3 regions of the Paenibacillus sp. FSL M7-1046 genome follow, and region 3 is predicted to be linked to each of the others. Evidence: riboswitches for the same ligand, from Rfam matches in the RefSeq annotation. Region 3 holds a riboswitch; each other region holds the start of a gene.
The links. A riboswitch is a leader RNA that binds a small molecule or an ion and turns the genes downstream of it on or off. The one in region 3 is predicted to bind cyclic di-AMP.
Positions count from the first base shown of each region.

Region 1: linked by a shared signal. The riboswitch ahead of NYE29_RS07125 (hypothetical protein) and the one ahead of NYE29_RS25855 (APC family permease) in region 3 are both predicted to bind cyclic di-AMP.
Region 2: linked by a shared signal. The riboswitch ahead of NYE29_RS09525 (C40 family peptidase) and the one ahead of NYE29_RS25855 (APC family permease) in region 3 are both predicted to bind cyclic di-AMP.

Region 1 is NZ_JBBOXB010000001.1:1,664,391-1,667,664, forward strand. It holds gene ytxJ (bacillithiol system redox-active protein YtxJ) at 1-272, shown strand, start outside; gene NYE29_RS07115 (glutaredoxin family protein) at 269-511, shown strand; gene NYE29_RS07120 (hypothetical protein) at 708-1,124, opposite strand; cyclic di-AMP (ydaO/yuaA leader) riboswitch at 1,231-1,419, opposite strand; cyclic di-AMP (ydaO/yuaA leader) riboswitch at 1,840-2,022, shown strand; gene NYE29_RS07125 (hypothetical protein) at 2,147-2,656, shown strand; gene NYE29_RS07130 (hypothetical protein) at 2,685-3,137, shown strand; gene NYE29_RS07135 (hypothetical protein) at 3,215-3,274, opposite strand, start outside.
Region 2 is NZ_JBBOXB010000001.1:2,208,592-2,211,865, reverse strand. It holds gene NYE29_RS09530 (C40 family peptidase) at 1-139, opposite strand, end outside; cyclic di-AMP (ydaO/yuaA leader) riboswitch at 145-287, opposite strand; gene NYE29_RS09525 (C40 family peptidase) at 673-1,101, opposite strand; cyclic di-AMP (ydaO/yuaA leader) riboswitch at 1,159-1,297, opposite strand; gene NYE29_RS09520 (hypothetical protein) at 1,518-2,348, opposite strand; gene NYE29_RS09515 (M1 family metallopeptidase) at 2,360-3,274, opposite strand, start outside.
Region 3 is NZ_JBBOXB010000001.1:5,789,632-5,792,905, forward strand. It holds gene NYE29_RS25845 (DsbA family protein) at 1-370, shown strand, start outside; gene NYE29_RS25850 (disulfide oxidoreductase) at 370-801, shown strand; cyclic di-AMP (ydaO/yuaA leader) riboswitch at 1,029-1,188, shown strand; gene NYE29_RS25855 (APC family permease) at 1,314-3,131, shown strand.

The DNA.
Region 1 (3,274 bases), 4.1 Mb from region 3:
CAGGTAAAAAACTGCTTTTCAAGCATAGCACTACCTGCCCGATCAGCGCCAAGGCCAACGAGGAATTCACTGCCTATACGCAAGGCTCCGAGACTCCAGCTGCCATTGTCCATGTGATTGAAGACCGTCCGCTGTCCAATCAGATTGCCGAAGATTTCGGGATCAAGCATGAATCTCCGCAGATCTTCCTGCTGGAAGACGGCGAAGTCCGCTGGAACACCTCCCATTGGAAAATCACCCGGGACGCCATCAAGGCAGCTGTGAGCCAATGAGCCAGCCGGTAATTGTCTATTCCACCACAGGATGCAGCGACTGCAATCAAGTGAAGCAGTGGCTAACCGAGCAAAAGGTTAGCTTCGAGGTGCGTGATGTTATGACAAGTACAGTGTATCAGGAAGAAGTCGAGAAGCTGGGCTTCATGGGTGTGCCTGTTACTGTGTACGAAGGCCGCGCAGTCAAGGGCTTCAACGTTTCCGAACTTAAGGAGCTTATTGGAGCAACCGCTGAATAATTCATAGCGTGAGGCATATAAATATTTATATTCAAGTGGAAACGGCTTTGCCGTCCTTTTTAAGGACGGTACCGTTTCAGCGAGAAATAGAAGGATAAGTTATCGTGTGAAACATATAAATTCTTATATTTTTGAAAAAGGCATCTCCTTGGACCTCTGTCCAGGAGATGCCTTTTATTTGCCCTTTTATTTGGCCTTATCCTGGATTCGTTGAGACATCCGCCAGAAAAGAGACATTTCCGCTGTGGGAATAGATGACGGAATCCGCTCCAAGTCCTTTATAGACCAGTCTGGGATTCATCGAAGTCGTAATTACGTATATTGGCTTTGTCGTCCAGGTCCGGCACATCTGGATATACCGGCAGCATAAGGTCACACTGCTCTCGAACAGAAATACTCTGCCTACCGGAAAAGAGGGGCGGAACCATGTATTCTGATGATGTGTATCCACCACAAGATTGACCTCGATTCCCAGTTCCTCCAGACGCCGCTTCTCCGCTGCATTGTTGGCGATTCCTGCGATCTTGTAGCCTCTGAACTTTAAGATTTTGATAAAATGCTCCCCCGCTTTAGTCGGAGCGTTAATGAGTACATATTCTTCCGAATTCGCCATATCTTCCTCTCCTCCGGCCTAGGACTTCCATTCATTTGCCCGTACGAACACAGCAAAAAACCACAAAGGAATTCCCTCTGTGGTCCAATTAACGGTCACATTGTGCTCATCCTCTCTAATACGCTTACGAGGTTAGCTGTCGGATTCGGGCAGTGAGAGTCGCCCTACCTGTATCCATGCGAGCATTCTCTCGCACTTTCACAGGATTCACCCCATAACCGGCTCCGACTCTCACATCGGCTGCCGATTGTTGGTTCCCCCGCTTTCCATAACGGAAATTAAGCGGACTGCGTATTCGATTGTGTAGTAAACAGAAGTAATCATACTCTGGCGATCACGGCCTTGTAAACCGCCAAACCTGCCAAAATAATGCATTTAGTAAACCCAATCCAGATCGGGTAGCGCTTACTTAAGCCTCAATCTCATCATTCCTCTTATTTACTCGGCTTATCAACGATTTGCGAAAAAGCATTCAGCGTTGTGATTATATTCACCCGCTGTTGAGCAAATTGCCTTTTGGGCTCTAATCACCCTAAATCAAAAGCAGTCGTATGCACGAGATAAAAAGCTGAAAATCGTTGATAAACACCCTTTTAGCACTTCTTATCGTTTCTTTTGCCATAATCCCCTGAAAATCGGCTCAGAAGAATGTTTTTTTCTTTTTACAAAGCTCATGCGAAAAGGTATGATTCGGTTTGAATCCAATGCATGAAATGCGATATGAACGCTGAATTCCCGCAATGCGGGAAACGGGGGAACCATCAGGCCCGCAGGGCCTTACCTGGAAGATAAGAATCTTTCTTGGGGTGAATCCGAAGGAGACTGTGGTCTCATTAGGTAGGGCGACTCTCACCGTCCGAATCCGACAGCTAACCCCGTAAGCGACTAGAGAGAACCTTGATCCGCCACGTGTTTTCGCCAGGTGTATTTAAGCCTGTACCAAAACCGCAGCAGAGGTCCTCCTCTGCTGCGGTTTTTTGTGCTGAGGCTGCAGCTTATAAATGGGTAGGAGGGAAAACGAAATGAACCAGCGCAGGCTGTCACGTATAGAAGTGTTTGTATTCGATGCCCCCTGGCCATTCCATCATGCCGCGGAGTCATCCGGCAAGTGCCGGTATGGTGTGCTGAAGCTTACGTGCAAGGCTGGGTGCAGCTGGGGAGCGGGGATACTGTCTGCGGAAGGCGATCATTTTGACGTCATTAAATGGAGCAGCTTTCTGAGAAGTATACGCAATCACAGGCTAGAAGAAGCCATAGAAATTGTACAGCAGCTAGGTGCGCAGTGGGAGCCGGGTCAGCAAGAAATCGTGCAAACGGCCCTGCTGGATTTAAAAGCCAAGCTGCAAGGCAAGGTCGTCACGTCACATCTGCAAATGGTCCCCTATTCCCGTACGGCTGGGGCCGGCGGTACGCCCCCCTTCAGACGGATGTACTATAAACCTTCAAGTTCCCTGCTGCATAAAGGCAGCTGGCAGGAACCGGACATAGCCGAGCTAATGGACAGATCCATCACTTATTTCTCCATCTTATAATTTCTTATTCAGGAAGGAACGTGAAGACATGCCAGACCCATTATCCCCGGAATGGACAGCTGCCAGCGAGTTTGCGGAATATGTCCAAAAGAACACCGGAAATATTTATGCACTCACCAGTCTGCTGCTGGGAGAGGGTGCCGTTGCGGAAAAGACTGCGATGAAAACCTTCACTGAGCTTTATACCCGGTACCTTCATGATGATTTCATCCCGCAGCCTTTCTCTCTGGATGCGTACCGGGAGTGCATTCAGCAGTGCTCCCGGGCTGCGGAGGAGTGCAGCCTCTTTGTTTCCAATGGATTAGCCTGGGAGGATCAGATTGTGCAGGTGTTATGGTACGGCATGCTGCTGCCCCTGCCGGCAATCAGCACCATTCTTGAGCAAAGCGTGCCGGTGCTGAAAACCCGGCTGAGACATGTGCGCGAGCAAATGTGCCGGTTGGAAACGTTGCGGCCTGAAGCAAACTTGTTTGTTGTATAGCTTCGTATGGAATATAGCAACTTGTCAAAGCGCATGAAAAAGCCGCAGCATAGTGCTGCGGCCTTTTCTATTTATACTCAGCTCTTGCCCTTGCCGCCTTTTGCGAATCTCCAGGCCGCTGTACAGCAGCCCAGCAA
Region 2 (3,274 bases), 3.6 Mb from region 3:
ATACACCGCCGGATACGTATTTACTTCCGATGGCCTTGTCGATGACTTTATCCATTTTGGAATCCGCGAAAGCGCTTCCTGCTCCGATGGTAAGCATAATGGAAAAGCTTAGTACTGCTGCTGCTAGCTTCTTCTTCAAAAGTGAATACCCCTTCCAAATGCCTACGAGGTTAGCTTAAGGGTTCGGTTGAAGGTCCCCTATGACCCCTCTGTGAATAGGAGGTCAATTCACCCAAAATCGGTTCCCCCGTTTCCCTAATGGTTAGGGAACTCGGCACGACTGTTGATTAGGATTAGCTTGTTAACCAATACATGACAAAACCTTTGTAAAACCCGATTGAATAATTACAAAAATGTTACTAAAAACTCACTGCGATAATTGTAACAAAGACTTCGCCACTTGGCAATCACTTAAAACATATTAATGCATAATATTTGCACTTTTTAAGAGTTATTTTTGCTTTTAAGGTCTTATCTTTACGCGCTGAGTAAGCTTTATCTTAGATTTGTTGGGATTTTTAGTAAAAAGGTGTTTCACAGGCCTCAAATACGTGTAAAAGGTAGAATAAGGAAGACAAAAAGGAAAAACCCGGAAATGATTACGGCAATAATCAGTTTCCGGATCTCTATAAGTTACAATTATTTATTGGAGGATGAAATTCCTGAGGGATGTCAATCGTAAGCGATAGCTTTGTAAGCTGTTGTGCTCATTACTCGTTTGGCTCCAACGTAGCGGTTGGCCCAGTAGGATTGACTCATTGAACTGATAGTTACACCACGGGATGAAGAGGATTGGGCGAATTTTCCGTTGCCGACATAAATGCCGACATGGGAGACTCCATTGCCAAGGGTATTGAAGAATACCAGGTCGCCGGAACGGAGGTTATTCCGTGATACGGCGGTTCCAACGCTGAATTGTGCTTTGGAAGTGCGGGGCAAGGTAAGGCCAACATTCTTAAATACATATTTGGTGAATCCAGAACAATCAAAGCCGGCAGTGCTTATGCCTCCGGTTTTATACGTCGTTCCCAGTGTTTTTGTAATAACAGTATCCATTCTGGAGTCGGCGAAAGCGCTCCCTGCTCCAAGCGTGAACACCATCACCAGCCCTAATGCTGCTGCGGTGCATTTCTTCTTAAAATTATGACTTTTCAAAAGATGTACTCCTTCCAAGGCCTGCGAGGTTAGCTTAAGGATTCGGTAGAAGGTTCCCCTATGACCCCTCTAAAGCGAGATCAATTCACCCAAAATATGGTTCCCCCACTTCCCGGTGCCGGGAATTTGGCGTTTTATGCACCGAAACAGTGACGTATCGACAAGGTTAAATGCTTAAAGGCACATTCATTTACTTCAAATTAGTTTCAAAAGATTACAAAGTTGTTACTACTGGTACAGGCATCATTGTACCAGAGGATTTACAGTTTTGCAAATACCCTAAATCACGTTGTAACCAAAAGAAGAGTCCCGCCCTTTATCTGGGGCAGTGACTCTTCTATTATGCCAAGGGACTGGCGTAATTATTGTGGAAATGTTTTGCTGCACCAAAGGTGATACTGCCCCGCTATGCTCCACATTTTGAACAGCGTTGAGGGAAGCGGTGAAAATTGCCGGAACAGCAGTGCGGGCAGGCCTGGACAGAAGAGTGCGGTCACTCCGGAGAGCAGCAGCAGAAGCATTCCGCCAGCGCCGAACAGTGCAGATATACAGGTGGAAGGGAGGATTACCCTCAGGCCAACCAGCAAGGAAGAGAACATGCCTGTTCCTCCGGTGTAGCCAAACTGCATGTACAGCAGCAGAATGCGGATCAGGTAGGAGTACAGGAGCCAGGCCAGAACATAAGGAACCAGTCGCAGCAGCAGGGTATAATCGAGAATACCGCTGAGGAGAAGCCCGTACATTTTGGGGAGAAGCCAATACAGCGGCGCTGCAGCCAGAAGCCATTCCGCTAGACTGAACAACAGTACGGGGAGCCCGTAAAGCTTCATTCCGGGAAAAAAGAACATTCCCCGCTCCCCTTTGCGCTCCTGGTGCAGCTCATGCAGCAGCCCTGCACGGATAAAGGGGGAGCATAGCAGCCGTAGCGCTGAGAGGGCCAGCAGCAGCCAGAGCCAGCGCAGCACCCCGGGGTCTGTGCCCAGTGCAGTCTGTCCTTCGATATAATACAGCAATCTGCCTATTCCGCTGCCGCCGGCGTGTGTATCGGGGTAACGGAGCAGCACCGGGATGAGGGCTGACCTGACGAATCTGTACAGGAAATAGCCCCAAAGCAGCCGATAGATAAAAAGCAGAATCAGAATATAAAATTGCTCTTTCATGCTGTCCCAGCCGCGGGTTATCGATCTTTTCACAATCCTTCACCTCACCAGACAAGAGTTCCGAGCAGGGTTTCAAGCAGCTTCGTTGCACTAAGCGTCCAGCGGGAGAGCGTCTTTCGCTCCAGCTCCGCCAGTCTAAAATTGTTGAGATGCTTACTCTCCAGCAGAATGGAGTGCTCCGGATCAATCTCTGCGGACAAAAGAGGCGCTTTGTAGGCTAGCTGAAAGGTGGTTTCCTTCTCTGTCCCATTCCAAAACTGCTGGACAGTATAGCCATCCAGGAAGGTGAACTTTATAGGGACGTCACCATACTGATTTCCTTTATTGCTGACCGCTACTGAGCTTTCGTAACGGGCATTGTCATCGCCGCCCTCTTTTTTAGGGTCAGAGATTTTAATATGATCAATCGAAAAATCCGGAGAACCGCCGCTGTATACATATTGGTCGAAGTAGGCTTGCCAGGATTTTTTGGTCACCTTCTCCACGATTTTCTGGAAGTCAGCGGTAGAAGGATGCCGGAAGCGGAACTTACGGGTATAGGCCGCCATTATGGTATCCATCGTCTTGGTTCCGACCTGCTGTTCGATATCCTTCAGCACCAGCTTGCCGCGGATGTACACATTTCGGGCATAGGAATCAGCAGGAGTGTATTTCCAAGTTTCCAGGTCAAGCGGCTGGGAGGATGTCACCAGGCTGGCCTGCAGGACATGATTGGATGATACCCCATACTCCTGCTCCATCAGCCTGTCTTCGGCGTAGGAAGTGAAGCTTTCGTCCAGCCAGGCCTCCTCGAATTCATTGCTGGCTAACATCCCGTAGAAATATTGATGGCCGATCTCATGAATGACCGTGCGCTCCAGAGAGGTCCCCGGAGAAGCCTCGGCTGCGCCAAAAGCAGTAACCAGCGTGGGATATTCCATCCCGCCGGCGCCATTGCCCTCTTTGGGAGGTACGACGAT
Region 3 (3,274 bases):
ACCGGATTCCGAAACAGCGTCATTAGCAGCTTTATCTGTCTATCATCAGAACAGTGAAGCTTTCTGGACCTATTATGACGCAATCTATGCTAATCAGGGCGATGAGAGCGAAGAGTGGGCGACCGCTGATTACCTGGTAAGCCTGGCGCAGAAAGAGAACCTGCCGATAGATTTTGACCTCTTGCGTAAAGACATTGAGGAACGCACCTATGAAAGTGAACTGCAGAGAGATATGAAGCTGGCCGAAGACAGCAAAGTGACCTCTACTCCTACTGTATTTGTTAATGGAGTCAAGGTAGACAAGGCCTTTGATATTGAAGCCATCGACTCGCAGGTGCAAATCGCCCTTGATTCGGCGGATGCCAAATGATGAAATTCTCTACCTTCTGCAGACGCCACTGCCTGTATCTGGCCTGGTTTGTTTCCGTAATTGCAGTAGCAGGAAGCTTGTATCTTAGTGAAGTGCTGCATTATGAACCCTGCAGGCTATGCTGGTTCCAGCGTATCTTTATGTATCCTCAGCTGATTCTGCTCGGAATTGCCACGTACCGGGGAGATAAACGCATCATTCCTTATGTGCTGCCTTTATGTCTGATAGGCGGGAGCATCTCCCTGTACCATTACGCAGAGCAGAAAATTCCTGCACTCAGTAAAATTTTGCCATGCAAAATTGGTGTACCCTGCAATGAGGATTATTTGAACTTTTTAGGGTTCATTACGGTACCTCTGCTTGCGTTGATTGCTTTTGCTCTAATCGCAATTTTGCTCTGGACCGGGCGCCAAGAAGAGCCAGCAGAATAAGAAAAGGCTAAGCAGAATTTAGAGCAAAAATATTTCCTTAATTTCTGTCACAATTAACATCCAAAACACTCAAAAATCACGGAACGCTGGGATAATGAAAGAGAATGAAAGATCCACTTATCCCCGATCTTGGATTTGAGCTTTTTGGATGTTTTTTCATTCTTTTTTCATTTTTTTCACCGCTTTACTGAAAAGCTATTGTAGACTATTATTAGTCCTTGTGAGAAGTTGAATATGCGCTGAATTTTCCGCAAGGAAAAACGGGGGAACCAAACTTGACGGCAACGTCAATGGGGTGAATCGGAGGCAGGTCAGTATGACCGGAACCGTAGGGCTACCACAGCCCGAATCCGCCAGCTAACCTCGTAAGCAAGGGTGGGATAATGAGCATGCGTAAGCATGCGGATCATTTCCGTATGCTTATTTTTGTGCCTGCATTTATGAAACCTGCCAATGAAAACGGCGCGCGGTATTACCGTTTCAACTCAACAAAGAGAGGAACTGTTACTACAATGGTAAGCAAGGTAAAACGACTATTGATCGGGCGTCCGATGAAGTCGAACGAACTCGATCATGAAAAGTTATCCAAGGTGAAAGCACTGGCTGTTCTGTCTTCCGATGCACTCTCGTCTGTGGCCTACGGAACGGAGCAAATTCTGATTGTACTGGTGGCCGCGGGCTTCACCGCCATCTGGTATTCATTGCCGATTGCATTAGCCGTATTGGGCCTGCTGGCCATCCTTATTTTTTCCTATCGCCAGACCATCTTTGCCTATCCGCAAGGCGGCGGAGCGTATATCGTGGCAAAAAGCAATCTGGGCGTTCCTACCGGCCTCTTGGCTGGCGGCTCTTTATTGGTAGATTACATTCTTACGGTTGCAGTTAGTGCTTCAGCGGGAACGGATGCGATCACATCGGCCTTTCCGAGTCTTCATAATCATACTGTCCTTATTGCAGTCTCCGTCATTCTGATCTTGACGATTATCAATCTCCGCGGGGTGACGGAGTCCGCTTCATTTATTGCCATCCCGGTGTATCTGTTCGTGGTCTCTATCTTTGTACTCATCATTGCCGGGGTGTACAAATATATTACAGGCGGCGCTCATGCCGAAATCCCGGAAATCGGTTCCGCCGTTTCCAATGTCAGCCTGTTCCTATTACTCAAAGCCTTCAGTTCCGGTTGTTCGGCACTGACCGGGGTAGAAGCGGTATCGAATGCCATTCCGAACTTCAAAGCTCCAGCGGAAAAAAACGCCGCCAAAACCTTGATGCTGATGGGAGGCATCCTCGGATTGATGTTCACCGGCATTACGCTGCTGGCATACTGGTATGGTATTACTCCTAATGAGAAATCCACCGTCGTGTCGCAAATTGCCGAATCTACGTTTGGCCGGGGCGGTTTGTACTTTTTCATCCAAGGGATAACGGCTGTCATCTTGTTCCTGGCGGCGAATACAGCTTACTCGGCGTTTCCGCTGCTCGCGTTCATGTTCGCCAAAGATAAATATTTGCCTCATGCCTTCATGGTCCGGGGAGACCGTCTGGGCTTCTCTAATGGTATTATCTTTCTCGGAGTATTATCGGCTGTGCTTGTAGCTGCTTTCCACGGAAATACAGAAGGGCTGATTCCGCTGTATGCAGTCGGGGTATTTATCCCTTTTACGCTGTCGCAGCTTGGCATGATGGTGCACTGGTTCAAAACGAAGCCGAAAGGCTGGCAGAATAAATTTGTAGTCAATACAATCGGTATGCTGACTACCCTGACGATTACGCTTATCTTTATCATTACCAAGTTTTCCAGCGTGTGGATGGCCTTCATCTTCCTGCCGGTTGTCATGTTCGTATTCCACCGCATTCACCGTCATTATATGAATATAGCTGATCAGCTTCGCATATGTCCTGCTACGGATAAACCGTTGATTAAAGGAAGTACCGTTGTTGTTCCTGTTGCGGGTGTGACACGCGCTGTGCTGCATTCGATCAGTTATGCGAAGTCGTTAACAGATAATGTGGTGGCAGTCTACGTTGGTTTTGATGAAGAGGAAATTCACAAGATGGAGCAGAAATGGGAGGAATGGAACCCGGGTGTACGCCTGATCGTGCTTCGTTCCCGTTACCGCAGCATTATCCGCCCACTGGTGAAATTTATCGATACCGTAGAGTGGAAGACCGCTACTACAGATCATATTACCGTATTGATTCCACAGTTCATTACCAAACATTGGTGGCAGGCGATCCTGCATAATCAGACCAGCCTGTTCATTCGTTCTTATCTAATGAATCAAAAAGATATAGTTGTAGCAACAGTGCCCTATCATTTGCACAAATAGGCAGATAAATATGGTTAGCAGAGGTTGTTTCCGTAGCTTGCGGAGGCAACCTTTTTTTATAGAACGAATAATTTTGTTGACAGAGATAATGAGAATCAATATCATTTAAAAAGTAAGGCGAAGGCCTCGGACACCTTTGACCA